DNA from 3 places in the Promicromonospora noduliphila genome. Region 2 is predicted to be linked to each of the others. Evidence: riboswitches for the same ligand, from Rfam matches in the RefSeq annotation. Region 2 holds a riboswitch; each other region holds the start of a gene.
What was found. A riboswitch is a leader RNA that binds a small molecule or an ion and turns the genes downstream of it on or off. The one in region 2 is predicted to bind cyclic di-AMP.

Region 1: another riboswitch for cyclic di-AMP. It lies ahead of AC0QU1_RS17170 (C40 family peptidase); the one in region 2 lies ahead of AC0QU1_RS20410 (C40 family peptidase).
Region 3: another riboswitch for cyclic di-AMP. It lies ahead of AC0QU1_RS23790 (C40 family peptidase); the one in region 2 lies ahead of AC0QU1_RS20410 (C40 family peptidase).

The regions. Positions count from the first base shown of each region.
Region 1 is NZ_CM167806.1:3,898,170-3,908,076, forward strand. Features, by position in the region: gene AC0QU1_RS17150 (sensor histidine kinase) at 1-43, opposite strand, end outside; gene AC0QU1_RS17155 (serine hydrolase) at 47-2,344, opposite strand; gene AC0QU1_RS17160 (hypothetical protein) at 2,579-3,166, shown strand; gene AC0QU1_RS17165 (FAD-binding oxidoreductase) at 3,341-4,681, shown strand; cyclic di-AMP (ydaO/yuaA leader) riboswitch at 4,999-5,169, shown strand; gene AC0QU1_RS17170 (C40 family peptidase) at 5,171-6,004, shown strand; gene AC0QU1_RS17175 (purine-cytosine permease family protein) at 6,146-7,570, shown strand; gene AC0QU1_RS17180 (cysteine hydrolase family protein) at 7,567-8,352, shown strand; gene AC0QU1_RS17185 (helix-turn-helix transcriptional regulator) at 8,336-9,148, opposite strand; gene AC0QU1_RS17190 (SDR family NAD(P)-dependent oxidoreductase) at 9,145-9,907, opposite strand, start outside.
Region 2 is NZ_CM167806.1:4,643,145-4,653,051, reverse strand. Features, by position in the region: gene AC0QU1_RS20435 (YceD family protein) at 1-229, shown strand, start outside; gene rpmF (50S ribosomal protein L32) at 232-426, shown strand; gene rnc (ribonuclease III) at 515-1,216, shown strand; gene AC0QU1_RS20420 (DNA-formamidopyrimidine glycosylase family protein) at 1,209-2,369, shown strand; gene AC0QU1_RS20415 (NAD(P)-dependent oxidoreductase) at 2,549-3,526, opposite strand; gene AC0QU1_RS20410 (C40 family peptidase) at 3,579-4,499, opposite strand; cyclic di-AMP (ydaO/yuaA leader) riboswitch at 4,501-4,652, opposite strand; gene AC0QU1_RS20405 (phytoene desaturase family protein) at 4,798-6,525, shown strand; gene AC0QU1_RS20400 (GNAT family protein) at 6,587-6,730, shown strand; gene AC0QU1_RS20395 (MarR family winged helix-turn-helix transcriptional regulator) at 6,749-7,237, opposite strand; gene AC0QU1_RS20390 (SDR family NAD(P)-dependent oxidoreductase) at 7,327-8,139, shown strand; gene AC0QU1_RS20385 (amino acid ABC transporter ATP-binding/permease protein) at 8,300-9,907, opposite strand, start outside.
Region 3 is NZ_CM167806.1:5,455,748-5,465,654, forward strand. Features, by position in the region: gene AC0QU1_RS23755 (thymidylate synthase) at 1-424, opposite strand, end outside; gene AC0QU1_RS23760 (hypothetical protein) at 494-1,147, opposite strand; gene AC0QU1_RS23765 (OsmC family protein) at 1,297-1,779, shown strand; gene AC0QU1_RS23770 (hypothetical protein) at 1,781-2,563, shown strand; gene rocD (ornithine--oxo-acid transaminase) at 2,674-4,338, shown strand; gene AC0QU1_RS23780 (aspartate aminotransferase type Ic) at 4,355-5,638, shown strand; gene AC0QU1_RS23785 (universal stress protein) at 5,713-6,690, opposite strand; gene AC0QU1_RS23790 (C40 family peptidase) at 6,873-7,610, opposite strand; cyclic di-AMP (ydaO/yuaA leader) riboswitch at 7,661-7,823, opposite strand; gene AC0QU1_RS23795 (iron-dependent transcriptional repressor DtxR) at 8,026-8,742, opposite strand; gene serC (phosphoserine transaminase) at 8,825-9,907, shown strand, end outside.

The sequences.
Region 1 (9,907 bases), 740 kb from region 2:
CCTGCGTGGGGCCGCCCGTGGTCGGCCCGTCCGTCGTCGGCATGGCTCAGTACGATACCGACGGCGCCAGCAGGCGGAGCGCGAAGGCGAGCCACGCGACCCCGGCGAGGGCGAGCACCACGAGCACCGTGCCCGCTATGCGAGCCCAGCCGTGCCGGTGCCGGACGGCGCCGACCACCTGCACCACCGCCGGGACCAGGCCGAGCACGCCGATCCCCTGGACCACCTGGAGCTGTCGCAGGGAGGCCACCGGGACGTCCTGCAGGTTCATCACCGTCAGCACGGTGATGGTCCAGCCGGCCAGGGCGAACACGGTGGCGACCACCGCGATCTTCGTGAGGATGCGGGACACGCGTCCGGTGCCCTCGGGCAGGGCGAGCCTCCGGACCCGGCGGCGGATCGCGCCGACCGGCCAGGCGACGGCGGTCACCAGCAGGATCAGGGCGGAGACCCCGAGCACCGGGAGCACGACCGCCGGGGCGCGCTCCGGCTGGACCGGCAGCATCGCGAAGGCCCCCTCGAACGAGATTGCCTCGACCCGGTTGTCCGCGACCCGCATCGCGATGGTCCGCTGGCCGCCGACCTCACGCCAGACCCAGGGCGCGATCTCCTCGTACAGGGCCGGTGAGACCGAGAGCGGGCCGGGGGTGATCAGCAGGCGGCCGTCCGCGCGGGCCGTGAGCTGGGTGGTGCTGAAGGTGTCGAGCGCGGCGAGGAACGTGCTCTGCATGCCGCGCGACGACACGTAGGTGCCCTCGGCGATCGCCGCGTGCTCCTTGGCGGTCGCCTCGGTGGTGGCCGGCGCCGCGCCGCCGTCCGTGGTGCCCGCCGCGCCGCCGCCGTCCGTGGTGGCCGCCGGGGTGCCCGTCCCGGCGGCGCCGGCGACGTCGGCCGTGCCGGCCGGGAAGTACCGGTCGCTGAAGCCGTGCAGCACGGAGTCGCGCAGCGCGAGGCTGACGTAGCCGTTCGCGCCGGTGCTGTTGAGCGAGACGAAGATCCCGGTGCGCTCCTCCGGGTAGAGCTGCAGGTGCGAGTGGAAGTACTGGGTGTCGCCGCCGTGGCCGACGATCCGGTGGCCGTTGCGGCTCTCGTCGAAGAAGCCGAGCGTCATCCGGGGGCTCGCGGCGAGGTTGCCCAGCGAGCTCTCGTCCAGCGCTGGGGCCTGCATGAGGTCGAGCGTCTCGGGTTCGAGGATCGAGCCGGTGCCCGGCTCGCCGAGCTGGGCCAGCATGAAGCGCGCCATGTCGGGCGCCGACGCGGTGAGGGCCCCGGCGGGCGGCGTCCCGACGATCTCGAACTGCCCGGGGGCCGCTGCGGACGACGGGTACCCCTGCGACATCCGGTCGCGCAGCTCGGCCGGCAGCGGCTGCTCGAAGGTCGACGACGTCATCCCGGCGGGCGCGAGGATGTTCCGCTGGACGTACCCCTCGAACGGCACACCGCTGACCCGCTCGACGATGTAGCCGGCGAGCGCGTTGCCGTAGTTCGAGTACGCGGGCACGGTGCCGGGCTCGTAGACCTGCTCCGGCGGGTCCTCGGCCAGGGCGTCGCGGAGGACCACCGGCTGGTCGCCGAACCCGATGAGGCCGGCGATCCGCTCCTCGAACCCGGCGGTGTGGGTGAGCAGGTGCCGGAGCGTGATCGGCCCGTCGAACCTGCGTGGGACGTCGAAGTCGAGGTACTCCGCGATGTCCGTGTCCAGGTCGACGTCGCCGCGCTCGACGAGCTGCATGACGGCGGTGGCCGTGAACAGCTTGGACACCGAGCCCGGGCGGAACAGCGTGCGCTCGGGGTCGACCGGCACGGCCTCGCCGCCCGTCGTGCCCGTGTCGGCGTAGCCGTAGCCGCGGGTGGTGACGATCTCGCCGTCGTCCACCACGGTGACGACGGCGCCCGCGATGCCAGCGCTCTCCAGCGCGGCCGGCAGCAGGCCGTCGAGCCAGGCGTCGACGTCCTGCGCGGTCAGGGGGTGCTCGCCGGCCGGGGCGGAGATCCGCGGGGGCGGGGCGGGGTCCTCGGCGGTCGACGCCGGAGTGGTCGCGGTGCCGGATGCGGCGGCGGTCGCCCCGGTCGATGTGGGGGCGGCGGCGGTCGGCGTCGCAGGTGCCGCCGTCGCCGTCCGCGCCGTGGCGGAGGCCGCGGTCGCCGTCGTCCGCACCGTGGCGGACGCCGGTGCGCCGGCCGCGACGGTGACGGCAAGGATCCCCAGTGCGGCGAGGCCGGCGGCGACTCGTCGGGCACGGTGCGCCGGGCGGCCGTGCAGCGGGTGGTCGCGCAGCGGGCGGCCGCTCAGCGGGTCGCCGCCGGGCCGCTCGGTGGGCGTGTGGTCAGTGGACGGGAACATCGTCGCGCTCCTCGCGCTCGGCAGGTGTTCGGGCTGCTCCGGAGCCTTTTCTCCGGACGGGACCAGCCTGTCGGGATCCCCTTTTCACCACATCGCCCGCAGGCAGGCACTTGGCTTACGACCTTTGGCGGAGCCGCCTACGACCGAGGTGGACCATGCGCTCGCTGCGGGAACGCGGGCCGCATCTCGCAGCAGGCGCATGGTCAACCGCGGAGGATCGCTAGGCTCCTGCCCGTGACGACGTCGGAGATCGTGTCGATCGTGTCCGTGGCGCTCCCGACGATGGGCGCCGTCCTGTCCGCGATCGCCTCGTTCGTGGGCGTGCTGCCCGGCGGCGAGCGCCGGCTGCAGCGCCTGGTGGCCATCCACAAGGACATGCCGGACGGCGAGGGCAGGGCGGCCCTCGAGGACGCGATGAACCGCCTGGCCGTCGATGCCGCGCGCCGGGCCGTCCCGCCCGGCGGCAAGCGGCGGCGGGCGCGCCGCAAGCTGGACGCGGGAAAGCTGATCGGGGTCATCTTCGTGGTCCTGGTCGGTGGCGGCGTGGCCGGGGGCCTGTTCCAGCTCGGGGCGCTGGCTCAGGCGCTGCCCTTCCTGCAGTGGCTGCTGTGGATCGTCGCCGCCGCGGTGACGCTGTTCACGACGCTCCTGGTGACGGTCGGCGGTATGACCGACGTCTTCCAGGACGAGGACAAGGGCGACGGCGCGGACAACGGCGGGAAGGCGAAGGCCGGGCCCGCGGACGAGGGCGGGCAGGCCACGGCCGACTCCTCGGACGCGGGCGCCGATTCCAGGGACGCGGACAAGGTCGAGCCCGCCTGACCACGCGAACCGTCGGCGCCGCCGGCCGGCGCTGATCCGCCACGGCCAGGGTGTGGCCTGGATCACACACTGCCCTGTCACATCGGCGGCGGCTGAGGAGTCATGCCTTCGTCCGCTGCGGCACGCAGCGCCACTCCCCCTGTGGAGCGCCACTCCCCCTGTGGAAGGAACGTCATGACCTCAGCAGTCGACACCCTGCGCCGCGACTTCGGCGGCGACATCATCGAACCGGGCGGGGCCGAGTACGAGTCGGCCGGCCGCTCGCTCCTGGTCGCGGGCAGCCCGGCCTACGTCCTGCGCCCCACGACCGTCGGCGACGTGCGCGCCGCCGTCAGCTTCGCCGCCGCCTCCGGGCTCGCGCTGTCCGTACGCGGCGGCGGCCACAGCTTCCCGGGCTTCGGCACCAACGACGGCGGCGTCGTGATCGACCTGAGCAAGCTCGCCGACGTCGAGGTGGTCGACGGCGACCGCCACCTCGTCCGGATCGGCGGCGGCGCCACCTGGGGCAAGGTGGCGAACGCGCTGGCCCCGCACGGCCTGGCGATCTCCTCCGGTGACACGAAGAGCGTCGGCGTCGGCGGGCTGACGCTGAGCGGCGGCATCGGCTGGAAGGTGCGCAAGTACGGCCTGGCCCTGGACAGCCTGGTCGCGGCGGAGGTCGTCACCGCCGACGGCGGGGTGGTCACCGCGAGCGCGGACGAGCACCCGGAGCTGTTCTGGGCGGTCCGCGGTGGCGGCGGCAACCTGGGCGTCGTGACAGCCTTCGAGTTCGTCGCGCACCCCACGACGGAGGTCTTCTTCGGCAAGGTGACCTTCCCGGCGTCGGAGGCGGTGACCGTCCTCCAGGGCTGGGCCGACCACCTCCGCACCGCCCCGGAGGAGCTCACCTCGGTCGCCACCCTGGCCAACCCGCTCGCGGGCGGCCCGGACGCGCCCGTGGAGATCCACGTCGCGTTCGACGGCGACGACGCCGGCCTCGCGGCGCGGGCGATCGACCCGATCCGCCGGCTCGGCACCGTCGTCGCCGACGACGTCGCGCTGAAACCCTACGCGGACGTCCTCGTCGAGGGCGCCGCCCCGCCGCCCGGCATCGAGCTGCTCGCCCACAGCGGCTTCGTGCGCCGCGAGTCGGTGCCGGAGGCGCTGAAGACCCTCGCCGAGGTCGGGACGGCGCAGGGGTCGCCGCTGATCTCCGTCCGCGCCGTCGGCGGGGCGGTGTCCCGGGTGGCCGGCGACGCCACCGCCTACGCGCACCGCGCGGCGGAGCTGATGGTCGCGACCGTCACCGGCGGGCCGAAGCCCGTCGTCGAGGCCGCCCGCCCCCGGCTGGCAGCGATCTGGGCGAAGCTCGCCCCGCACGTCGACGGCGCCTACGCGAACTTCCTCGCATCCGCCACCGAGGAGGACGTCGCCGCCGTCTATCCGTCCCCGACGTACGAGCGGCTGGCCGCGGTCAAGCGGCAGTACGACCCGGACAACCTGTTCCGCCTCAACCACAACGTCCGGCCCGCCTAGACCCGGTCCGGTGCGCCCTGGGCGGGCCCGAGCCGGGCGCCTGGGCGGGCCCGAGCCGGGCGCCGAACCGCAGGTTGCGCGTGCTCCCGGTCGCCGAACCGCAACGACATGCCGGCACACGACGAGCCGGCCGGCGTGTCGTTGCGGTTCGGCGACCGCGACGCTGCGGCGGGCCCTTATATCAGACCGGATAATTCGGTCAATAGCCGCGCCCCTCCACAGCACGCTCCGTAACGGGATTGTGACTTTCTGGCCCTTCCGGGTTACGGTCGGTCCCGCTCGCGGGAAAGTCCGTGGGTACTCGAGGCGGACGCCGAGCCCTGCCACCGCCCGAGATCTGCACTGACCAGATGGCAGGGACGGGGGAACCAGGTAAGTGGGCACCATCGGTGTCCTTGGGGTGAAGCCGCACAGGTTAGGACCGCGGCCGGGTCATTCTCCGATCCGAATCCGACAGCTCACCTCGTAGGCGTCGGGAGAAAGCCGAACGTGACTACTCGCACGCCCGGGCGCCATCGTGCTGCCCGTAGACCCATCACGCCCCTGACCCCGTTCACCCGCGCCGCCGCGCGCGGCATCTCCACGACGGCCCGCCGGAGCGCGGTCGTCGCGGCCGGCTCGGGACTGATCGTCTCCCTGCTCGCGGGGCCCGCCAGCGCCGCTCCGGCGGCCGCGGCCCCGGCGACCGAGCCGGACACCACGACGGCGGAGCTCGACGCCGTGACGCTCGACGCGGTGAAGGACGCCGCACGGGAGGTGACCACCGCGAAGCTGACCACGGCGAAGGCGGACACGGCGCCGGCCGTGAAGGTCACCGCCAAGAGCAAGTTCACCCTGGAGACCGGGACGATCAAGGTGACGCCGGCACCCGAGCCGGAGCCCGAGCCCGAGCCGGTCGTCGAGGAGGTCGTCGAGCCCGCCGAGGAGGAGGTCACGGCCACCGCCGTCGCCGAGGAGCCCGCGGTGGAGGAGGCCGCCCCTGCGGCTACCTCCGGCTCGGCGATCGTCGACATCGCCATGCAGTACCTCGGCGTGCCGTACCTCTGGGCCGGCTCGACCCCCGCCGGGTTCGACTGCTCCGGGTTCACCTCGTACGTGTACGCCCAGGTCGGCATCAGCCTGCCGCACAGCTCCGCGGAGCAGCGCTACGCGGGCACCGTCGTCTCCGCGGCCGAGGCACAGCCCGGCGACCTCATCTGGACGCCCGGCCACGTCGCCATCTACGCGGGCGACGGCATGCAGGTCGAGGCCCCGGTCCCCGGCGAGACCGTCCGCTACACCTCGATCTGGCAGTCCAGCCCGACGTTCATCCGCGTCGGCTGAGTCCGCCGGCCCCGCTGAGACCGAAGGGCCCGCACCATCCGGTGCGGGCCCTTTGCCGTCCCCCCGGACCTGACTGTGGTCAGGGACGAACGTGGCGCACCTCTCATCCCCGTGTCAGTGGCGAGTGGCAGGATCACCCGTATGAGCTCAGCCACGAGCATCGAGACCAATGCCCTGAACACCATCGACGAGAGCGAGCGCCGCGGGTCGCCGCGCGAGCTGTTCTGGCCGTGGTTCGCGGCCAACGTCTCGGTGCTCGGGCTGGGCTACGGCTCCTACCTGCTCGGGTTCGGGGTGTCGTTCTGGCAGGCCGTGGTGGTCGGGATCGTCGGCATCGTGGTGTCGTTCCTGTTCTGCGGGTTCATCTCGCTGGCGGGCAGGCGCGGCTCGGCGCCCACCATGGTGCTGTCCAGGGCCGCCTTCGGCGTCCAGGGCAACCGGCTGCCGTCGCTGCTGTCGTGGGTCCTCACCGTGGGCTGGGAGACGGTGCTCGTGGCGCTGGCCACGCTCGCGACCTCCACGGTGCTCGGCGCCCTCGGCTGGGGCGGCGGCACGGCGACCAAGGTCGTCGCCCTCGTGGTCGTGGCGGGCATCGTCGTGGCGGCGGGCGTCTTCGGGTTCGGCCTGGTGATGCGGCTGCAGGTGGTGATAACGGTGCTGACGGCGGTGCTCACCCTCGTCTACATCGTCCTGGTGGCCGACCACGTCGACTGGGGGACGGTCGCCGCGATCCCTGCGGGCGGCGGGCCGCAGGTGATCGGCGGGCTCGTGTTCATGATGACCGGGTTCGGCCTGGGCTGGGTCAACATGGCCGCCGACTACTCGCGCTACCTCCCCCGGACCGCCTCGGGCCCGCGGATCGTCGGCTGGACCACCTTCGGCGCCTCGCTGGCCCCCGTGGTCCTGCTCGTGTTCGGTCTGCTGCTCGCTGGCTCCGATCCCGTGCTGAACGAGGCGATCGGCGCCGACCCGATCGGCGCCCTGTCCACCATCCTGCCCACCTGGTTCCTCATCCCGTTCGTGGTGGTGGCCCTGGCGGGGCTGATCGGCGGCGCCGCCCTCGACATCTACTCCTCGGGGCTCGCCCTGCTGTCCCTCGGGCTGCCCGCGCCGCGCTGGCTCGCCGCCGCCATCGACGGCGCGCTCATGATCCTCGGCGCGGTCTACGTGGTGTTCGTCGCCGACTCGTTCATCGGCCCCTTCCAGGGCTTCCTCATCACGCTGGGCGTGCCGGTCGCCGCGTGGTGCGGCGTCCTGCTGGCCGACATCCTGCTGCGCCGCCGCGACTACACCGACGCCGACCTGTACTCCGCCTCCGGCCGGTACGGGTCCGTGAGCTGGAGCGCCGTGCTGCTGGTCCTGGCCGGCACCGCCGTCGGCTGGGGGCTGGTGACCAACACCTACGCGCCGTGGCTGCAGTGGCAGGGCTACCTCCTTGGCCCGCTCGGCGGAGCCGACGGCGACTGGGCGGGCGCCAACCTCGGCGTGCTCGTCTCCCTGGTCATCGGGTTCGCCGGCACGCTCCTGCTGAGCGCCGGCGCCGTACGCCGCCAGGAGGCGCGATGACCGGCGGCGGAGCAGGGACGGGCCAGGCGGCGGAGACCAGCGGCCGAGCGGAGGCCGGCGGCTCGGCGGAGACCAGCGACGGAGCGGAGACCGGCGACGCGGCGGAGACCAGCGACGGAGCGGAGACCGGCGACGCGGCGAAGACCAGCGACGGAGCGGAGACCGCCGTCGTGCCGCCGGGGCCGGACGCCGCCCTGGTGGTGATCGACATGCAGAACGTCTTCGCGCATCCGCCCAGCCCGTGGGCGTCGCCCGACTACCCGGCCGCGCTCGCCGGGACCCGGCGCCTGCTCCCCGCTTTTGCCGGCCGCACCGTGCTCACCCGCTACATCGCCCCCACCGTGCCCGACGGCGCCTGGCGCGCCTACTTCGACCAGTGGCCGTTCGCGCTCGTGGCGCAGGACGACCCGCTGTACGAGCTCGCCGGCCTGGCCGACGTCGCGCAGGCCGGGGCGCCCGTGGTGACGCGCACGACGTTCGGCAAGTGGGGTCCGGAGCTGGAGGCCGCGACGCGCGAGGCCGGCGAGCTGGTGCTCGCGGGCGTGGCCACCGACTGCTGCGTGATCTCGACGGCGCTCGCCGCGGCCGACGCAGGCCGCCGGGTGCTGGTGGTCGCCGACGCCTGCGCGGGCTCGACCGCCGAGAACCACGAGCGCGCCCTGGAGATCATGCGGCTCTACGCGCCGCTGATCGAGGTGACGACCGTGGACGACCTCCTCGCCCCGCCAGCACCCCTCGACTCGGAGGAGACCAGCCCAGGGAACATCAGCCCCGAGGGCTGACGCCCAGCGCGTGCCGGTGGAGCCGGCGGAGCTGCCGCGGGTCGACGCCCGCCTGCTCCGCCACGGACGCGACGGTCGCGCCGTCGTGCGCGAGCAGGCGGCGCACCCGCTCGGCCCGGACCGCCGTCACGTACTGGTGCGGGGTCACGCCGACGGCACGCGCGAAGGCCCGCAGAAAGTGGTACGGACTGAGGTGCACGAGGGCCGCCAGCTCAGCGAGCGGGTGCGGGTCGAAGGGCGCGCCGTGCACCCGGTCCGTCACCGCGAGCACCCGGGCGCGCTCCAGCACGCCGGGCACCTCGCGGCGCCCGGCGCCGTGGGCCGACGTCGCGAGGTGCGCCAGCACCAGGCTCACCAGCTCCTCGGCGGCCTCGGCCGTCACGCCGTCGGTCAGCAGCGACCGGCGCACCCTCGCGGACGCGGCCCACACGACCGGGTCGTGCCCCACGGTGCGGTAGGACTCGTGGGCCTCCCACGAGATCTCGTGCTCGGCCGCCGCACTCGCGAGCGCGGCGGCGCTCGGGACGATCTCCACGCTCTCGGTCGGCTCGCGGGTACGGAGCCAGGCCAGCGGCCGGGCGCCGTTGACGCCGACCGTCCCGGGCCGCAGGTCCAGCAGCCGGGCCGGCTCGTCGCCGTGCCGCACCACGGCGTCGGCATGCCCGGTGAACGTGACGCCGACGGCGAACGGGGCGCTCGCGCTGGTAAATCCATCCGCCTCGTGCGCGGGCAGGACGGCGTGCACGAGCCGCCCGGCGGGGTGCTCCGCCGTCCGGACCCGCGCTTGCCCGGTCACGGCCGCGCAACCGGGTCCAGGTCCGTCGACCGCGAGACCTCTGCCCACTCCGCGAGCTCGGCGCCCAGCCGCTCCAGCCGCGCCGCGATCCCGTCGTGCGCGTCGGCACCGAGCACCAGCCGCGTCGGCGCCGCGTCGCCGGTGACGACGGCGTGGATCGCCGCTGCCGCCTTCACCGGGTCGCCCGGCTGGGTGCCACCACCGGTGGCGACATACTGCCTGGTGGGGCCCACCGTCTCGGCGTACTCCGGCAGCTCGGCGGACACGAGCGCCGCCGACCGGTCGAAGAGTCCGGTCCGGAACGCGCCCGGCTCCACCACGACGAAGCGCACGCCGGGCACCTCGTCGACCAGCGTCTCGGTGAGGCCCTCCAGCGCGAACTTGGTCGCGCAGTAGACCCCGAACCCCGGCATCGTCACCTGGCCGCCCACCGACGACATCTGCACCACCGTGCCACCACCCTGGCGGCGGAAGTACGGCAGGACGGCGCGGGTCAGCGCGGCCGGGCCGAAGAAGTGGAGCTCGAAGAGCTGCCGCAGCTCGTCCTCCGTGGTCTCCTCCAGGGCGCCGACCTGCGTCCGGCCGGCGTTGTTCACGAGCACGTCGATCCGCCCGTTGGCGGCGACCACGTCCCGCACCAGCGCGTCGGCCGCGTCGAAGGACGCCGACCGCGACACGTCGAGGGTGAGCGGGACGAAGCGGTCCCCGTAGGCGTCGGCGAGCGCGCGCAGCCGGTCGGCCGACCGCGACGTGCCGACC
Region 2 (9,907 bases):
CCTGGAGGACGACCTGGCCGACCTGGAGCCCGCGCTTCGGGATTCGGTCGTGACTGCACTACCATTTCAACCGCTGTGCCGGGAAGACTGCCCTGGCCTGTGCTCCGAGTGCGGAGCACGTCTGGCCGACGACCCCGGTCATCACCATGACGTGGTCGACCCTCGTTGGTCGGCGCTACAGAGCATGCTCGAATCTACGAGCGTGTCGGACGAGACGAAAGAGAGCTAGCCGTGGCTGTTCCGAAGCGCAAGATGTCGCGCAGCAACACCCGTGCGCGTCGCTCGCAGTGGAAGACCACCGCAGCGACCCTCACCACCTGCCCGCAGTGCCAGGCCGACAAGCTGCCGCACACGGCGTGCCCGACGTGCGGCACCTACAAGGGCCGCACCTACCGCGACGCCCTGAAGACCGTCCACGCGGGCTGACGTGGCCAAGGGCGGGACGTCGCCGGCGAGGCCGGAACCTACCGCGCTGCTCGAGAAACTCGGGGTCCATCTGGACCCCGAGCTTCTTGTGCTGGCACTGACCCACCGGTCGTTCGCGCACGAGGCCGGCGGCATCCCCACGAACGAGCGCCTGGAGTTCCTGGGCGACACGGTGCTGGGGCTGGTGGTGACCGAGGCGCTGTACCGGCGGCATCCGGACCAGTCGGAGGGTGACCTGGCGCGCATGCGTGCCGCCACGGTGTCGCAGCGCGCGCTCGCGGCGGTCGCGCGCACCCTCGGCCTGGGTAAGTACGTGCTGCTCGGCAAGGGCGAGATCCGCACGCGCGGCTTCGAGAAGGACTCGATCCTTTCCGACACCGTCGAGGCCCTGATCGGCGCGACCTACCTGTCGCACGGCCTGGAGACCTCGCGGGCGCTCGTGCACCGGCTCGTCGACTCGACGCTCGACGTCGCCGCCGGGCTGGGCGCCGGGCTGGACTGGAAGACCTCCCTCCAGGAGGCGTCAGCGGAGCGCGGCCTCGGCGCGCCCGACTACATCGCCACGTTCGAGGGCCCCGAGCACGCGCGGATCTTCCACTCGACCGTCGTGATCGACGGCGTCACCTACGGCTCGGGCTCCGGCAGCGCGAAGAAGCACGCCGAGCAGGGCGCGGCCGAGCAGACCTACCGGGCCCTGCTGGAGAAGTTCCCGCTGCCCACGGCGGACGAGGTGGACGACGCCGACACGGGCGCGTCGGCCGACAGCACGGCGCCGGCCTCCGGTGCCTGAGCTCCCCGAGGTCGAGACCGTCCGGGACGGCCTCGACCGCTTCGTGGTCGGCGCGGTGGTGCGCGACGTCGAGGTGTTCCGGGAGTACAGCGTGCGCAGGCACGACGGCGGGCCGGGCTCCTTCCGCGACCAGCTCGTCGGCCGGCGGCTGACGGCGGCGGTGCGCCGGGGCAAGTTCCTCTGGCTGCCGCTGGCGGCCGTTCCGGCCGGGGCCGCTCCGACGGGCGCCGCGTCGGGCGACGGCGAGCCGGCCGACAGCGGGCGAGCTGACGCCGGGCCGACGGACGCTGAGCCGGTGGCGGCCCTGCTCGCACACCTGGGGATGTCGGGACAGCTCCTCGTGCGGGGTACGCGGCCAGACGTCACGGCGCCCAGCACGGCCTCGGGCGACGCGGCCTTCGCCGTGGCGGCGTCGAGCGACGAGGACGACTGGCGGCACCCGCACCTGCGCGTTCGCCTGCACCTGGCGGATGCGCCGTCCGGGGCGCGGTACCTCGACTTCGTGGACCAGCGCACGTTCGGCCACCTGAGCGTCCAGGACCTGGTGCCGGACGGCGGCGGCTCGTCGCGCGGGAGCACGGCTCCGGCCTCCGGCGATCCGGCCCCTGACGCCCGAGCCCTTGACGCTCCGGCGCCCGGCGCCCCGACGTCGGACATCCCCGCCGGCCGCGGCTCCGACCTGCCCCTGCTGCCGGAGCCGGTGGCCCACATCGCCCGCGACCTGCTCGACCCTCACCTCGACCTGGACGGCCTGGTGCGCCGGGTGCGCCGCCGTCGGACCCAGATCAAGCGTGCGCTGCTGGACCAGACCGTCGTGTCCGGCGTGGGCAACATCTACGCCGACGAGGCGCTGTGGCGGGCGCGGGTGCACTGGGCCAGGGCGACCGACAAGCTGAAGGCCGCCGACGTGCGCCGGGTGCTGGAGTCGGCGGCGGAGGTCATGAGCGAGGCCCTCGGCCAGGGCGGGACCAGCTTCGACGCCCTGTACGTCAACGTGAACGGGCAGTCCGGGTACTTCGACCGGTCGCTCGCCGTCTACGGGCGCGAGAACGAGGAGTGCCGCCGCTGCGGTGCGCTGGTGCGCCGCGACGCGTTCATGAACCGCTCGTCGTTCACCTGCCCGGTCTGCCAGCCGAGACCCCGCGGCCTCTGACCAGGCGCCGAACCGAAAGCTACGTGTCCTCTCGTGGCCCGAAACGCAGCCTAGGAGTCCACCAGCCCGTCGATGAACTCGTAGCCTGCGGTTGGCGGCCAGCAGCACATGTAAGTTGCGGTTCGGCGCCGGCGTTCGTTGTGATGGCTGCGGATCTTGCGGTTCGGCGCGACACCGCGTCAGCGGCGCACCACGTTGCGCAGCTCGGCGCCGGCCCGCCACGCCGTGAGCTGCTCCGCCAGGAACTGCGCCGCGCCCCGGGGCCGGCCGCCCGCGACATGCGGCGTGAGGATCAGGTTCGGCACGTCCCACAGCGGCGAGTCCGACGGCAGCGGCTCCGTCTCCATGACGTCGAGCGCCGCGCCCGCGAGCCCGCCGGAGCGCAGCGCGTCCGCGAGGGCTGCCTCGTCCACGGTGGCGCCCCTGCCCACGTTGACGAAGCGCGCCGTCGGCGGCAGCAGGCTCAGCCGGCGGGCGTCGAGGATGTGCCGGGTGGCCGGGACGGCGGGCAGCAGCGAGATCAGCAGGTCGGTCTCGCCCAGCAGCGCGTCCAGGTCGTCGGCGCCCACCACGGGGTAGCCGGAGCGTTCGCCCGCGCGCGAGGCGACGCCCGTCACGCGTGCGCCGAGCGCGGTGAGCAGCGGGGCCAGCCGCACGGCGATCGAGCCGAAGCCCCAGATCGTCACGCGCGCGCCGTCGAGCGTGTACTCGCGGCCGGTCACCGGGTCGCCCTGGGCGAACGCGATCTCCTTGGCCCAGCGGTGCTCCCGCTGCGCGGCCAGGGAGACGTCGATCCGGCGGACCGACGCCAGGATCAGGGCCAGGGCGTGCTCGGTGACGGTGTCGTCGTGCAGCGACTGCCCGGAGGAGATCACGACGTCGGGCGCGAACCCGGAGCGCAGCGCGACGTCCGGCCCGGCGGAGAGGGTCTGCACCCAGCGGAGCTTCGTGAGCCGGCGGGCGGCGTCGGCGAGCATCTTGGGCGGGTTGGCCCAGGTGACCAGCAGCTCGGCGTCGGTGTGCTCCTCGGGGACCGGCTCGTTCATCGCGTAGGCGACGACGGCGTCGGTGCCGCCGGGCGCGAAGGAGGCGCCGCCGTCGGGCAGCCGGGAGGGGAAGTCGAGGTCGAACGGGACGTCCGGTACGAGGATCTTCACGCCGGGGACGTTACCGGACCCGGCGTGAAGATCCCGCACCTGGGACCAGGGGTCAGCCCGTCACCCGGATGAACACCGCGTTGTCCTGCCACATCTCCGTGTAGTGCACGGGGACGCCGGCCTGCTGGGCCTCGACGACCATGCCCTCGCCCGCGTAGAGCGAGACGTGGCCCGGCGTCCACACGATGTCGCCCGGCTGGGCGTCCGCGGCGGCGACCTGGTAGCCGACGGTCGCCATCTCGCTGGAGCTGCGCGGGAGGTCGATCCCGAGCTGGGCGTAGACGTAGTTGATCAGGCCAGAGCAGTCGAAGCCCTCGCTGGGGGAGGAACCGCCGTACACGTAGGCGATGCCCACGTACTCGAGGGCGAGGTTGACGGCCTGCTGGCCGAGGTCCGCGGACTCCGCCGCGGCGTCGGCGGCAGCGGCCGCCTCAGCCTCGGCGGCGGCCGCAGCCTCTGCCTCCGCTGCCGCCTCTGCCACGGCAGCCGCCTCGGCGGCGGCCCTGGCCTCCGCCTCGGCGCGAGCCTTGGCCTCCGCCTCGGCCTTGGCGCGCGCCCTGGCCTCCGCCTTCGCCTTGGCCTCTGCGATGCCGGCCTCGGTCTCGGCGTACGGGGTCACGGTGACGCGTCCGCGCTCGGCCCAGAAGTCGGCCTCCTGCGTGACCTTGACCCTGGTCACGAGGTTCTCGGCGAGCCCGGCGCGGAGCTTGGTGTCGACGGTGTTGTTGGCGGGCGCCGTCTGCGTGTGCGACTCGGCGGGCGCCGTGTGCGCGGTCTGGGTGAAGACCGACGCGAGCATGCCTGACGTGACGACGGCGATGGCGCCGGTACGGGCGGCGTTCTCGGCGGCGGTCTGGGTCAGGGCGGTGAAGGGGGTGAGTGCAGGGCCTTCGGCACGGTGCCTGCCCCGGTAGCTGGGTCGGTTCGCCTGGTCGTCCGCCCAGTCCTGGGCACGGTCGGTGAGTACGGTCACCAGTGATCTCCTCGGACGCCTACGAGGTGAGCTGTCGGGTTCGGATGGGGAGTTCAGTTCACCCGGCCTCGCAAGAGGCTTCACCCCAAGGACACTCGCGTGCCCGGCTTACCTGGTTCCCCCGCCCCTGTCACGTCGTAGCTGCTCAGGACCGGTGACAGGGCTCGGCGTCCGGACCTGGACCCCGCCGTTGCTGGCGAGGTGACATGACCGTACCGACCTTCCGAGAAAAAGTCACGATTAGGTCACATACCGACTCGTGATGGAACGTTCTTGGCAATCGCTACCCCGTGTCACCATGGCGAGCATGCCCGATTACCTACGCGCCCGGTACGACGTCGTCGTCGTGGGGGCCGGCCACAACGGCCTCACCGCCGCGGCCTACGCGGCCCGCGGCGGCCGCTCCGTCCTCGTCCTGGAGCGGGCCGACCACATCGGCGGCGCCGCCGTCTCCGCCCGGCCCTTCGCAGGCGTGGACGCGCGGCTGTCGCGCTACTCCTACCTGGTCTCGCTCCTGCCGCGGCGGATCGTCACGGAGCTCGGGCTGCCGGTCCGCCTCGTGCGCCGCCGCTGGTCGTCGTACACACCGGTGGCCGACGGCGGCCTCCTCGTGGACACCAAGGACGACGCCGCCACGCGCGCCTCGTTCCGTCGCCTCACCGGCTCCGACGCCGACTTCGAGGCCTGGGGCCGCTTCTACGCGATGACCGCCGACGTAGCCCGCCGCCTCGCGCCCACCCTCACCGAGCCCCTGCTCCCGCGCTCGGCGGTCCGGGACCTCGTGGGAGAGCCGGCCTGGCGCACCCTCTTCGAGGAGCCCCTCGGCGAGGTGCTGCGCAGCACCTTCGCGGACGACGTCGTGCGCGGCGTGGCCGCCACGGACGGCCTGATCGGCACGTTCGCCGACGTCGACGAGCCGTCCCTGCGCCAGAACCGCTGCTTCCTCTACCACGTGATCGGCAACGGGACCGGCGACTGGGACGTGCCGGTGGGCGGCATGGGCGCGGTCTCGGGCGCCCTGCACGACGCCGCGGTGGCCACCGGCGCCGTCGTCGTCACCTCGGCGACGGTCACCGCCGTCGACCCCGGTGCGTCCGGCGTGGAGGTGGCCTGGACCGACGCCGACGGGCGTGCCCGCGGTGTGACCGCCGGGCACCTGCTCGCGGGATGCGCCCCCGCCGAGCTGGAGCGGCTGCTGCGCGGGGCCGGACGGGGTGCTGCTGGCGGGCCGACCGTGCCGGGCGTGGGTTCCGGTTCCGGTGCCGCCGTCGGACCGGGTGCGGGGAACGCCGTCCGCCCAGGTGTGGCGGACGCCGTCGGCCCGGGTGTGGCGGACGCCGTCGGCCCGGGTGTGGCGGACGGCGGTGGCGCGGCTCCGGCGTCCTACCCCGAGGGCGCGCAGCTCAAGGTGAACATGCTCCTGACGCGCCTGCCGAAGCTGCGCGACGACGTCGACCCGGTGGCGGCGTTCAGCGGGACGCTGCACGTCAACGAGTCGCTGACCCAGCTCCAGGACGCGTACGCGCAGGCAGCGGCGGGGCGCATCCCCGAGCTGCCGCCGAGCGAGATCTACTGCCACACGCTCTCCGACCGGACGATCCTCGGGCCGTCGCTCGCCGGGACCGAGGCCCAGACCATCACGCTGTTCGGGCTGCACATGCCGGCCCGGCTCTTCCGCGCGGACCCCGACGGCGCCCGCGAGCGCGCGCTGCGGGCCACCCTGGCGTCCCTGGACTCCGTGCTGGCCGAACCCATCGAGAACGTGCTCGCGCTCGATGCCGAGGGCAGGCCCTGTCTCGAGGTGCGCACCCCGGTCGACCTGGAGGGCGACGTCGGGCTGCCCGGCGGGCACATCTTCCACCGCGACCTGCGCTGGCCGTTCGCCGAGTCGGCCGACGACGCCGGGCGCTGGGGCGTCGAGACCGAGCACCGGCGGGTGCTGCTCGCGGGTGCCGGCGCCCGCCGCGGCGGGGGAGTGAGCGGCATCCCCGGGCGGGCGGCGGCGATGGCGGTGCTCGGGGGCTGACGGCGGGACCGCGCTCGTCGTCGCCGAGTCGCACCGCGGCAACGGGGCGGGCCGGGAGCTCGTGGCGGCCTTCGAGGAGTGGGCAACGTCCGTCGGCGCTCTCCGGGCGACCGTGGCGTCGGCCATGAGGCGTACGGGCGCGCATGCCTTCTACGATCGGCTGGGCTACGAGCAGCGCAGCAAGAAGTTCGACAAGACCCTCTGACGCCGGCCGGCCGCTCGCCTACCCACGCCGGGCGGTCTCTGGTGTGTCTGCGTCTTGTGCGTCGTCGGCCGTCTGGTCCGGCGCGGGTAGACCGGGTCCCGTGACCCGGCTCAGCAGTGCCGTGAGCTGCCGCAGCTCGCTCTGCGTCAGCACCGCCAGCGGGGTCTTCTCCAGCGCCGTCCGGACCAGCTCGTCGCGCACCTCGCGGCCCTTGGCCGTCAGCACCAGGACGCGGGAGCGGCGGTCGTTCGGGTCGACGGCGCGCTCCACCAGGCCCCGGCCGGTGAGCTGGTTCGTGATGAAGGTCAGGTTCGGGGCGTTGCAGTACAGGCGCTCGGCCATGACCTTCATCGAGGGCGGCGGCTCGTCGGGGTCGATGACCCACAGCGCCTGGAACGTCGCCGGCGTGAGCTGGTGATCGGCCAGCGCCTGCCCGAGGAGGTCGTTGGTCCGCATCCAGATGTCGTGGGTCGCGGCGACCACCGCGGTGAGCTCGGACGTGGCCATGCCGCCCATCCTACCGATGTTTCGAGCCTCGAAGGATCGTGCTACGTTCGGCATCCGATACTTTGAGGCTCGAAACAATGGAGGATCCTGTGAACGACGACTACCGAGGCGTCACGGCACTCGTGACCGGCGCGTCCAAGGGGCTGGGGCGGGCCTACGCGCTGGAGCTGGCGCGGCGGGGTGCGCGTGTGGTCCTGCTGGCCCGTTCGGAAGAGACCTTGCGGACGGTCGCCGCGGAGATCCGGGAGCGCGGCGGGCCCGAACCCGAGGTGGTCATCGGCGACATCGCGGCACCGGACGGCCCGCAGCGGATCCTGGAGGAGCTGCGGGACCGCGGCCTGACCGTAGGACTGCTGCTCAACAACGCCGGGGCGGGCAGCGCGGGACCCTTCCTCGACCGCCCGCTCGGTCCGCAGCTCAGCACCGTCGGACTCAACGTCAGCGGCCTGCTCGCGCTGACCCACGCGATCGGGCGTGACCTGGTCGCCCGCGGGTCGGGCGGCATCATCAACGTCTCGTCCACCGCCGCCTTCCAGCCCATGCCCTACCAGGCCAGCTACGCCGCGACCAAGGCGTTCGTGCTCTCCTTCACCGAGGCGCTGGCCGAGGAGCTGCGCGGCACGGGCGTGCACGTCATGGCCGCGCACCCCGGCGCCGTCGCCACCGGCTTCTTCGACGGGACCACCGCCACGATCGACCCCCGGGCGGCCGACGCACCGGAGACCGTCGCCGCCCGGACGCTGGACGACTACACCCGCCGGTGCGCCGTGTCCTACCCGGGCAGGGCCGTGACCCGGGCCATGACCTGGCCGGCACGCCTGCTGCCGCGCAGCGTCGTCCCCCGGCTCACGGGCAGGTTCAACCGGTGGCAGGGCCTGCACGAGGTGACCGACGTCGGCTGAGTCCTGCCTGATGCCTGATGCTGACGCCTGCCGGTTGGACGCTCGGGCTACCAGCCGGTGCCATGGACGATGCGCCTGCTGCCGGGAAGGACGCTTCCGGCAGCAGGTGTCTGGTCAGGCCTGCAGCAGATGCCTGGTCAGACTTGCACCAGACGCCTGGTCAGGCATGGGTTTCCTGCGCCGCCGCCCAGGCGTAGTCCGGGTTGATGGCGAGCAGGTGCTCGTGACCGCCGCGGGCCACGACCGTAGCCACGCCGCCGTCGAGATGCGCATTGTCGGAGCGGTCAGTGCCCGACGCGCCCGATGCGTCGGCAGTGCCGGATGTGCTGCCAGCGCTCGACGCGGCGACAGGGCCGCCGGCCAGGAGAAGAACCTCGTCCGCTGCGGCCAGCGGCGTGAGGCGGTGCGTCGCCAGCAGCACGGCCCGGCCCGTCCTGCGGGCGTGCGCCGCGAGCGTCCGCACCAGCGCGTCGGCGGTGTCGGCGTCGAGGTGCTCGGCGGGCTCGTCCACGAGCAACACTCGTGCGGGGGACAGGAGCGCGCGGGCGGCCAGGAGCCGACGGCGCTCGCCGCCCGAGACCGCCGCCGCATCGGTGCCGAGCACCGTGTCCAGCCCGTCGGGCAGCACGGAGAGCCACTCACCCAGCCCGACAGCATCGAGCGCGGCCCGCGCTTCGTCGGGCGTGACGTCGCCGCGCGCGACCCGCAGATTCTCCAGCACGGTCGTGTCGAACACGTGCCCGTCCTCGGCCACGAACAACGCGCCGGTACGACCGTCTCCGGCGCGGGTGGCCCCCATGTGGGCAGCTTCCGCGCTGGTGGTCTCGGTGCGGGTCGTCTCGGCGCGAGTGGTCGGCAATCCGTCATGAGATCGGTAATCCGAGTTACCGATCTCATGACGGATTGCCGACCGGACGGGGGCGGTGCCGCCTGCCGCCCGGTCGGTCACGGTGCCGCTCGCTGACCGGGCGGCCACCGTGCCGCTTGCCGACTGCGCGGTTACCGTGCCGCGGACAGGCCGGATCAGGCCCGCCGCGGTCATCAGCAGCGTCGTCTTGCCGACGCCGGACGGACCCGCCAGCGCCACGACCGACCCCGGCCGGAGCGTGAGGGACACCCCCTCGACGGCGACGCGCGGCTCGCCGTCCGCGTCCGGCCAGCCGGCGGCGACGTCGTCGAGCACGAGCAGCACGCGGTCCCCGGCGTCAACGCCCCCACCCTCGAACATGTCAGACGCCGGGATCACTCCGGTGACCTGTGCATCTGGCACGCCCCCGGGCAGTGGTCCCGCCGCTGCCCCCGACGCCGCCGGTTCCGGCGTGACAACCCTCGACCCCGCAGCCGCTGATGCCGCGGCGGCCGGCTCAGCCGACGCATGCGACGCCGACGTCACAGCACTCGCAGCCGCCGTCGCCGCTCCGGCCCGCGCCGTCGCGGCCGCCGCTGCCGGCGTCGACGCTGCTGCCTTCGCTGATCCCGACAGCGGCAGCTCTGCGGGCAGCAGCGCCAGCAGCCGGCGGGCCGCCTCGCGCGACCGGTGGAACTGCACGGCAGCGGCGGGGAGGCCCGCTGTCGCCTCGAACACGGCGAGCGGCGTCAGCACGATCACCGACAGCGCCTCGGGCGACAGCGCACCCGACAGCGTCGCCGGGATCCCCAGCGCCAGCGAGGCCAGCACCGCGAGTCCCTGCGCCAGCGCCCCCAGGGCTGCGGCCAGCCCGGAGGTGCGGGCCCCGTCGTCGGCGACGGCGGACAAGCGCGCGTCCGC
Region 3 (9,907 bases), 810 kb from region 2:
CCTCTGCCGGGTTCCACGCCGTCACGACGTGCCGCCGGGAGTCCGGGTTGGTGCGGATCTGCTCGACCACCTTGGCGATCTGGTCCACGTGCCCGCCGTCGGGCGTGGGCCAGGAGCGCCACTGGACGCCGTACACGGGGCCCAGCTCGCCGGACTCGTCGGCCCAGTCGTCCCAGATCTTGACGCCGCGCTCCTGGAGCCAGCGCACGTTGGAGTCGCCGCGCAGGAACCACAGCAGCTCGTACACGACCGACTTGAGGTGCACGCGCTTGGTGGTGATCAGCGGGAATCCCTGCGCCAGGTCGTACCGGATCTGCCGCCCGAACACGCTGCGCGTGCCCGTGCCGGTCCGGTCGCCCTTGGGGGTTCCGGTGGCGAGCACGTCACGGAGCAGGTCCTCGTACGGGGTGTCGATCTCGGTCATGCGGCAAGCCTATGCCTCACCACCGACAGAGCCCCGGCAGCGGGGCCGAGCCGGGCCCGAGGCAGGCCCTCACCCCTGCTGCCGTTCTCTCAGCTCCTTGAGCCGGGCCCCGCGCCTGCGGTACAGCACGCTCATCGTCACGATCACGAGCGCCACCACGCCGCCTGCCACGGCGCCCCACGCCGACCCGCCGCGGAACGCGGGCCCGTCGACGTCGAGGATCCGCTCGCCGGCGTGCGCCGCGGACCCCGTGCCCAGCACGATCCCGAGCGTCAGCAGGTTCGGCACCGCGAACAGCGCGGCCAGCACCAGGTACGCGGAGCGCACCTGCCAGGACCGCCGGGTGAGCACCGCCTGCGCCAGGAACAGCACCGGGATCGCCGTGAACACCGCGCCGACCATCAGCCCCCACCACGCGCCGGCCGCGAACGAACCGTCCACCGCGTTGCCGATCACCTGCGCCCACCAGCGCGGCAGGAACGCCGAGAGGAACAGGTAGACCAGCCACACCACGAGGATCACGGCGGCCACACCGATCAGGCGCTTGACGAGGTCGCGCCAGTCCGGCCTCCACCGCGCACCACCCGCCGTCGGACCACCCGCCGTCGGACCCGCCGACGCCGGCTCACCCGCCGCCGAACCCTCCGGCGTCGTGCTGCCTGGTCTCGTGCTGCCCGACGTCGAACCGGTCCCCTCCGGTCCGTCGCTCCCGTTCTGCGCCATGAGCACGATCGTGGCAGCGCGCAGGCGAGCCTGCGCGGCGAACGGGAACGTCGCGGACGCCGTCCGCGTTCACTACTGGGTCGAGCCGACCGGGACGCGCTGGACCGAACTTCGTGACCGTGTCGGTGACCAGTGGAAGGATCACCCTCATGACGGAGCAGACGACCACCCCCGGGGCCACGAGCATGGACGACGCCGTGACCCCGTCACCCACGGACCCGCTGTGGGTGGAGCGCAACGGCACCCGCACGTACACGGGCTTCTCGGCCCGCGGTGCCCGCGTCGAGATCGGGCCGGCGAGCGCCGGCGCGGTGTTCACGCCGGGCGAGCTGCTGAAGGTAGCGCTCGCGGCGTGCGCGGGGATGAGCAGCGACAGGGCGTTCGCGCGCCGTCTGGGTGACGACTACAAGACCACCATCCGCGTCGAGGACCCGAAGGACATGGCGGAGGACCGCTACCCGGTGCTCACGGAGAAGTTCGAGATCGACCTGTCCGCCCTCGACGACGAGGACCGGGCGAAGCTCCTCACGATCGCCCAGCGGTCGATCGACAAGACCTGCACCGTGGGCCGCACGCTCAAGGCGGGCGCCGAGATCCCGGACGCGCAGTTCGACCAGCCGGCGGAGGGCTGACATGACCGATGACAAGCAGAAGCTGACCGCGCCGGAGTCCACCGGCCAGGCGCCACCGGGCGACGCGATCATCAAGCCGGACAACTCGGTGGAGGTCACGCCGGCGGACTGGGTCAACTACAAGCCCGACGGCCCACTGGACTACCTGGTCGACAAGGCGGTGACCATCCCGTCGGCGACCATCCACAGGCATGTGGACAAGGTGCGCGCCCGCAATCCCAACGCCACCCCCGCCGAGATCATCAAGCTCCTGGAGAAGGAGTACCTGCGGGTCATCCAGACCACCGGCAGCGCCGTCGGCGCGGCGGCCGCCATCCCCGCGGTGGGTACCGCAGCGAGCGTCGCGCTGTCGACGAGCGACGTGGCGACGTTCTTCGCCTCGTCGGCGGCGTTCTCCCTCGCCGTGGCGGACGTGCACGGGATCGACGTGCAGGACGTGCCGCGGCGTCGGGCACTGCTGCTCGCCACCGTGCTCGGTGACCAGGGCGCCAAGGACGTCGAGAACGCCATCGGCGGGTCCGGCGTCGCGTGGGGCAAGGTGCTGCTCACGAGCATGCCGCGCACCACGCTGCACCGGGTGAACAAGGCGCTGACGCACCGGTTCATCCAGCGGCAGATCGCCAAGCAGGGCAGCCTGCTGCTGGGCCGCATCCTGCCGTTCGGCATCGGCGCGGTCGTCGGCTGGGTCGGGGCGCGGGCCCTCGGGCACACGGTGATCGGCCAGTCCCGCGTCGCGTTCGGCGCTCCCCCGGAGCGGTTCCCGCGCGTCATCGAGCAGAAGTAGTCCGGGACCCGCCGGTCCGGGGAACCCGCTGGTCGGGGACCCGGCGTCGGGCGGGCCGATATCTGCTACCTGCTCGGCAAGATGCCGGGTCCCGACCTAGGCTGCGGGGCATGGCGGACACGACGCACGGCGCACTCGCCCCGACGTACCATCCACTCCCGGTCACGATCGCGCGGGCGCACGGTACACACGTATGGGACACGGACGGCAACGAGTTCCTCGACTTCCTGTCGGGGTACTCGGCCCTGAACTTCGGGCACCTGCACCAAGGCCTGCTGGCCGCTGCGATGGCGCAGCTCCGCCAGGTCACGCTCACGTCCCGCGCGTTCGACCATGACCGGCTCGAGGAGTTCGCCCAGCGGCTCGTCGACGTGGTGGGTCCGCTGACGACCGGCGGCGAGGACAGCCTCGTCGTGCCGATGAACACGGGTGCCGAGGCCGTGGAGACCGCGATCAAGGCGGTCCGCAAGTGGGGCTACGACGTGCGCGGCGTGCCGGAGGACAAGGCGACGGTCGTGGTCGCCGACGGGAACTTCCACGGCCGCACCACCACGCTCGTCGGCCTCTCGGACGACCCGGCCGCCCGCGGCGGGTTCGGCCCCTTCGCCCCCGGGTTCGTCCGGGTCCCCTTCGGCGACCTGGCCGCCGTGGCCGACGCCGTGGACGACACCACGGTGGCCGTCCTCATGGAGCCGGTGCAGGGCGAGGCCGGTGTGGTGCTGCCGCCCGACGAGTTCTGGCCGGGCCTGCGCGAGCTCACCGCGGAGAAGAACATCGCCCTCGTCGCCGACGAGATCCAGTCGGGCCTCGGCCGCACCGGCACGACGCTCGCCTGCGAGCTGTGGGACGTGCGGCCGGACCTGGTCTGCCTGGGCAAGGCGCTGGGCGGCGGGATCGTCCCGGTCTCGGCGGTGGTCGGCAGGCCGGAGATCCTCGGCGTCCTGACGCCGGGCACGCACGGCTCGACGTTCGGCGGCAACCCGCTGGCGTGCGCGGTCGGCATCGCCGCGCTCGACCTCCTCTCGACGGGGCAGTACCAGGCGCGCGCCGCGGCGTCGGGCACGGTGCTCAAGGAACGGCTCGACGCGCTCGTGGAGCGCGGCATGCTGACCGGGGCGCGCAGCATCGGCCTGTGGGCCGGGATCGACGTGGACCCCACGCTCGGCACGGGACGGGAGCTGTGCGAGGCCCTGCTGGAGCGCGGCGTGCTCGCCAAGGACACGCGCGAGTCGACGATCCGGCTGTCCCCGCCCCTGTCGATCGTGCAGCCGGAGCTGGAGATGGCGCTGGACATCCTCGAGGAATCTCTGGTGGCGCTCGGGAGCGAGGGCGCGTCGGAGGGCACGGCCACGGCGGACGAGGCAGACGCGGACTCCGAGGTGACCGAGACGGCGGACGAGGCCGAGACGTCCGACGAGGCCGGAACAGCTGAGACCGCCGAGCCGGCTGCCGAGGCCGACAGCAGCAGCACCGAGGCCGATACTCCCAAGAACGCCGAGGCAACCGGCAAGACCGAGGCTGCCGAAGGCACCGAAGCGCCCGATGCCGAGCAGCCTGGCAACACGGACACCGAGCAGCCCGAGGAAGACGACAAGCCCGCCGAAGGCAGCGCCGACGACAAGAAGCCTGCTGGCGCGGACGCCGTCGTCAAGAAGCCCGCCGACACCAAGACCGCCGACGGCGACACAGACGCGAACAGCCCCAAGGACGACGCGGCCGGCGACACCCCCACCGGCAAGGGCGAGCGCTCCGAACTGTCACCGACCGCCGGCTGAGCGTAGGCTCCGGGAGGTGACCACTACGACGTCGTCCCCCACGACCGCAACGTTCCCGGACCTCGCCGAGCTCCAGCAGGCCTACGCCGAGCTCCAGGCCAAGGGCCTGAAGCTGGACCTCACGCGCGGCAAGCCGTCGGCGGAGCAGCTCGACCTCGCCGAGCCGATGCTGGCCCTGCCCGGCGTGGGCGTGCACACCGACGACACCGGCACAGACACGCGCAACTACGGCGGGCTCGACGGCGGCCTCGCCGTGCGGCGCATCTTCGCCGAGCTCCTCGACGTGCCCGTGGAACAGCTCCTCGCGGGCGGCAACGCGTCGCTGACCGTCATGCACGACATCGTCACGTTCGCCGAGCTGTTCGGCTTCCCCGACTCCCCGAAGCCGTGGGCGCGCGAAGAAACCGTGCGCTGGATCTGCCCGGTCCCCGGCTACGACCGCCACTTCACGATCTGCGAGGCCATGGGCATCGAGATGGTCCCGGTCCCGATGACGCCGGACGGTCCGGACGCCGAGGCCGTTGCCGCCCTCGTCGCCGAGGACCCCACGATCAAGGGCATGTGGGTGGTCCCCACCTACTCCAACCCGGACGGCGCGGTCATCACGGAGGACGTCGCCCGCGCGCTGGTCTCGATGCCCACGGCCGCGCCGGACTTACGCATCCTGTGGGACAACGCGTACGCGGTGCACCACCTGACCGATGACGAGGTGACCAGCCCGAACGCCATCGCGCTGGCGGCGGAGGCCGGCCACCCGGACCGCGTGCTCCTGTTCGCCTCGACGTCGAAGATCACGTTCGCGGGATCGGGCGTCGCGTTCCTCGGGAGCTCGCCGGCCAACATCGCCTGGTACAAGAAGCACCTGTCGGCCGCGTCCATCGGCCCGGACAAGATCAACCACCTGCGGCACGCGATGTTCTTCGGCTCGGCCGACGGCGTACGCGAGCACATGCGCAAGCACCGCGAGATCCTGGCGCCCAAGTTCCAGGCCGTCGTCGACATCCTGGCGCAGCGCCTCGGCGGGTACGGCATCGCCTCGTGGACCGAGCCGAAGGGCGGCTACTTCGTGTCGCTCGACGTCGCGCCGGGCACGGCGTCGCGCGTGGTGGAGCTGGCCAAGGGGGCGGGCATCGCCCTCACGCCCGCCGGTGCCACGCACCCGTACGGCAAGGACCCGGAGAACAAGAACGTGCGCCTCGCGCCGTCGATGCCCCCGCTGGACGAGGTCCGCACGGCGATGGACGGCGTGGCGACCTGCGTGCTCCTGGCGGCGGCCGAGGCCGCGGCGGCGCGCGACTGACCTGCCCTGCCAGAACCCAGGCCCTCAGGTCACCGGAGTGACCTGAGGGCCTGACACGTTGTGGACGGCGCCCCTCAGTCCGCGCAGTGCTTGTTGACCACGAGCACCGGGCACGCCGAGTGGTGCAGCACGGCCTGGCTCGTGGAGCCGAGCAGCAGCCCGCGGAACCCGCCGCGGCCGCGCGAGCCCACCACCACGAGGTCCGACGCCGTGGAGAACTCCGTGAGCAGCTCGGCGCCCGTGCCGTCGAGCACGATCCGCCGGATCCGCAGGCCGGGGTTCTCGGCCTCGTAGCGGTCGATCAGCACGTCCATGCCGGCCCCGATGTCCGCCAGCACCTGCTCGCGGTCGATCGACGACGGTAGCCACGCCAGCATCCCGGCATTGCCGACGGGCACCCCGGTGACGGCGGTCAGCTCCGCACCCCACGCGTTGGCCTGCTCTATCGCGTGCTGCAGCGCCCGCTCGGCCTGCGGAGACCCGTCCACGCCGACGACGATGCGGCGCACGTCCCGGATCTCGCCCGGGCCGGCCGCCACGGCGGCCTCCGTCGCGGCCTCGCCCGACTCGGCCGGCTCGGCGTCCGGCGCCTTCCACTGGACGCCGCGGTTGGTCTCGGCGCGCAGCGGCACCACGACCACCGGGCACCGCGCGTGGGCGGGCAGCGCGGACGACACCGTGCCCAGCAGGCGTTCCGTGAACCCGCCCTTGCCGCGCGTGCCCACGACGGCGAGCCCGTAGTCGCCGGACAGCTCCACGAGCACACCCGCTGCATCACCCGTCGCCACCTCGGTGGTGGCGCGCACCCCGGCGTCGGCCACGCGGGCCTCGGCCTCCGCGAGGACCGACTTGGCGCCCTCCTGGATGGTCGTGTCGTCGAGGGCGGCATAGCCACCGTCGAGTGACGCGGCCGTAAAGGACGGCAATGAATAGCTGCACACGATGTGCAGCGCCCACCCCACGCGATGTGCGTACGCGGTGGCCCAGTCCAGCGCGTGCAGGCTCGCGGCCGATCCGTCCACACCGACCAGTACGACCTCGGATCGTGTCATCGCCAGCCCTTTCCCTTGGCAGTGCACCTTTGCACTCCAACGCTACCGGCGGGGCACAGGTTGTGGGTATCCGGTAGCAAAAAGAATGCCGAAGGATGGCAAAGCAGAGCGCCCGCCAGTGTCCACCCGGTCATCGGGCGGGGCACTGACAGGCGCTCTGCTCGGGTCCTGCGCGGCTGGGCTCAGCCCATGCGGACGAACGTGGGGTTCGACTGCCAGATGGGGCGGAAGTCGACGACGGTGCCGGGCTTGGACGCGTCGATCATCGTGTTGCCACCGGCGTAGATCGAGACGTGGCCGGGCGTCCACATCAGGTCGCCGGGCTGGGCCTCCGAGGCCGGCACGATGGTGCCGTAACCGGGCTGCGCGGACGACGAGTGCGGCAGCGCGATCCCGAGCTGACCGTAGACGTACGCAGTAAAGCCCGAGCAGTCGAAACCACTCGGGCTGGAACCACCGGAGACGTACGGGACGCCGACGTAGCGGCTGGCGATCGAGATCACGGAGTTGCCGATCGCCGAGTCGGGGATGTCGACCGAGGTGGCGACCATGCTGGCGGCCTCGGCAGCCTCCTCGGCGGCGGCCTCGGCAGCCTCTGCCGCTTCCTCGGCGGCGAGCTCGGCCTGGTACTCCTCGTTCTCGGCGGCGGAGACCACGGACACCGCGGCCTTCTCGACGTTGAGCTCGGCGTCGGGGGCGACGGTCACCACGGGAGCGTTGGACAGCGACTCCCGCGCCTGCGCCGTCAGCGCGTTGAGGTCGACCGAGTTCATCTTGGCGGCCGGGCCGGTCTCCATCGGAGCGGCCTGCGCGGCCACCGCGCCACCGAAGGTCGAGACGAGGAGCGCGCCACCCGCGGCGGCGACCGCGGTGCGGCGACCGACGGCGGCGTTCTGGGCGAACTCGGTGAGCGGAGTCACGGGTCGTCGCGCAGCACGGTGGCGTGCGCGTGTGGTACGTGCAGTCACGTAGAACCTCTCCTTGTACGCCTTCGAGGTCAGCTGTCGGGTTCGGGTGGGAGAAATCACCCGGCCGTGCACTCCCGAAGGACTGCCCGGCTTCACCCCGAGGACGCACCCTGGCGCCCGATGGTGGGTCCCCCGCCTCTGTCATGCGGTCGTCTTGGGGCCTCGGGCCGGTGACAGAGTTCGGCGTCCGTCCGAGGACTACCCCGGATAACTCCGGGGGAGCGGTCCGAACTTAGCGGACCTCACCCGCGATGTCACGTTCCGGCAACGAATAACGGAACGTGTCGGACGCGTGGTGACTGGTTTCGGACAAACCGCCCGCCGAAAGGGCCGGTTCTCGCCCACCGAACGGCCGGTTCGAACCCGCTCAGGACGTCGCGACGAAGAGGTGACGCGCCAGGTCCTCGCCCAGCTCAAGGGCGGTGCCGGCGCCGTCGACCGTCACCGTGTACGTCCCGTCGTCGAGCTCAGCGGTGACCCGCGCGCCGGGCACGAGGCCGGCGTCGGACAGGCGGGCCAGCAGCTCGACGTCCGTCTGCAGCGGCTCCGCGATGCGGGTGAGCGACGCCGCGAGCGGCTCGCCCTTCACGCCCTTCTTGGCCGCGGCCTCGAACGCGGAGGGCAGCGAGATGACGCCGGTGAGGAACGGCACGTCCGTGTAGTCCTCGCCGAGCTCCGACAGGCCGGGGATCGGGTTGCCGTACGGGTCGTGGTGCGGGTGGTCCAGCAGGCCCACGAGCCGCTTCTCCACCAGGTCGCTCATCACGTGCTCCCACCGGCAGGCCTCGACGTGCACGTGCTCCCAGTCGAGCTTGATCACGTCGGTCAGCAGGCGCTCCGCGAGGCGGTGCTTGCGCATGACGCGCGTCGCCTTGTCGTGGCCCAGCTCGGTGAGCTCCAGGTGCCGGTCGCCGGTCACGATCACGAGCCCGTCGCGCTCCATGCGCGCGACCGTCTGCGACACCGTGGGGCCGGAGTGCCCCAGGCGCTCCGCGATGCGCGCGCGCAGGGGGGTGATGCCCTCCTCGTCGAGCTCGTAGATCGTCTTGAGGTACATCTCGGTGGTGTCGATCAGATCCGTCACGTCAGCTCCCGTCATGCGCGCAGCCGTCCAGTCGCCCTGGGCTCGGCGCCCCGGGCGTCGGCCCAGGTTCTAGTCTAGTTCTGTGCCACTGACAATCCCGCCACACCTCCTGCCCGCCGACGGCCGGTTCGGCTCCGGTCCCTCCAAGGTGCGCAAGGGGCAGGTCGATCATCTCGTGGCGAACGCCCACGTGCTCGGCACGTCCCACCGCAAGGCGCCCGTGAAGGGCCTGGTGCACCGCATCCGGGAGGGTGTGGCGGAGCTGCTCGGCGCGCCCGACGGCTACGAGGTGGCCCTCGGCAACGGCGGCTCCACCGCGTTCTGGGACGTCGCGACGCTGTGCCTCGTGGAGCGCAGGGCCCAGCACGCGGCGTTCGGCGAGTTCGGCGGCAAGTTCGCGACGGCGACGTCGCGCGCCCCGTTCCTCGAGCCCTCCCAGGTGATCTCGGCCGAGCCGGGCACGGTGGCCTACCTCGCGCCCGCCGACGACGTCGACACCTACGCCACGCCGCACAACGAGACCTCGACCGGCGCCATGGCCCCGGTGCTGCGCCCGGCCGGGCCCGACGGCGCCGTCGTGCTCACCGACGCGACCTCCGGTGCCGGCGCGCTGCCCGTGGACCTGAGCCAGACCGACGCCTACTACTTCGCCCCGCAGAAGGCCTTCGCGGCCGACGGCGGCCTGTGGCTCGCCGTCCTCTCCCCCGCCGCCGTCGAGCGCGCGGCGCGGATCGAGGCCTCAGGACGCTGGGTGCCGGAGTTCCTGTCGCTCACGACGGCGGTCGAGAACTCGCGCCAGGACCAGACCCTCAACACGCCGGCGGTCGCGACGCTGCTGCTCCTCGCCGACCAGGTCGAGTGGCTGATCGCCCAGGGCGGGCTCGAGTGGTCGGCGAAGCGCTGCGCGACGTCGGCCGAGATCCTCTACTCCTGGGCCGAGGCGCGGGACTGGGCCACGCCGTTCGTGGAGCGCCCGGAGGAGCGGTCGACGGTGGTCGGCACCATCGACCTGGCCCCGGAGGTCGACGCCGGACGGCTGCTGGACGAGCTGCGCGCCAACGGCATTCAGGACGTGTTCGCCTATCGGAAGCTCGGGCGCAACCAGCTCCGGGTAGGTATGTTTCCCGCGGTCGAACCCGACGACGTCGCGGCGCTCACCGCCTCC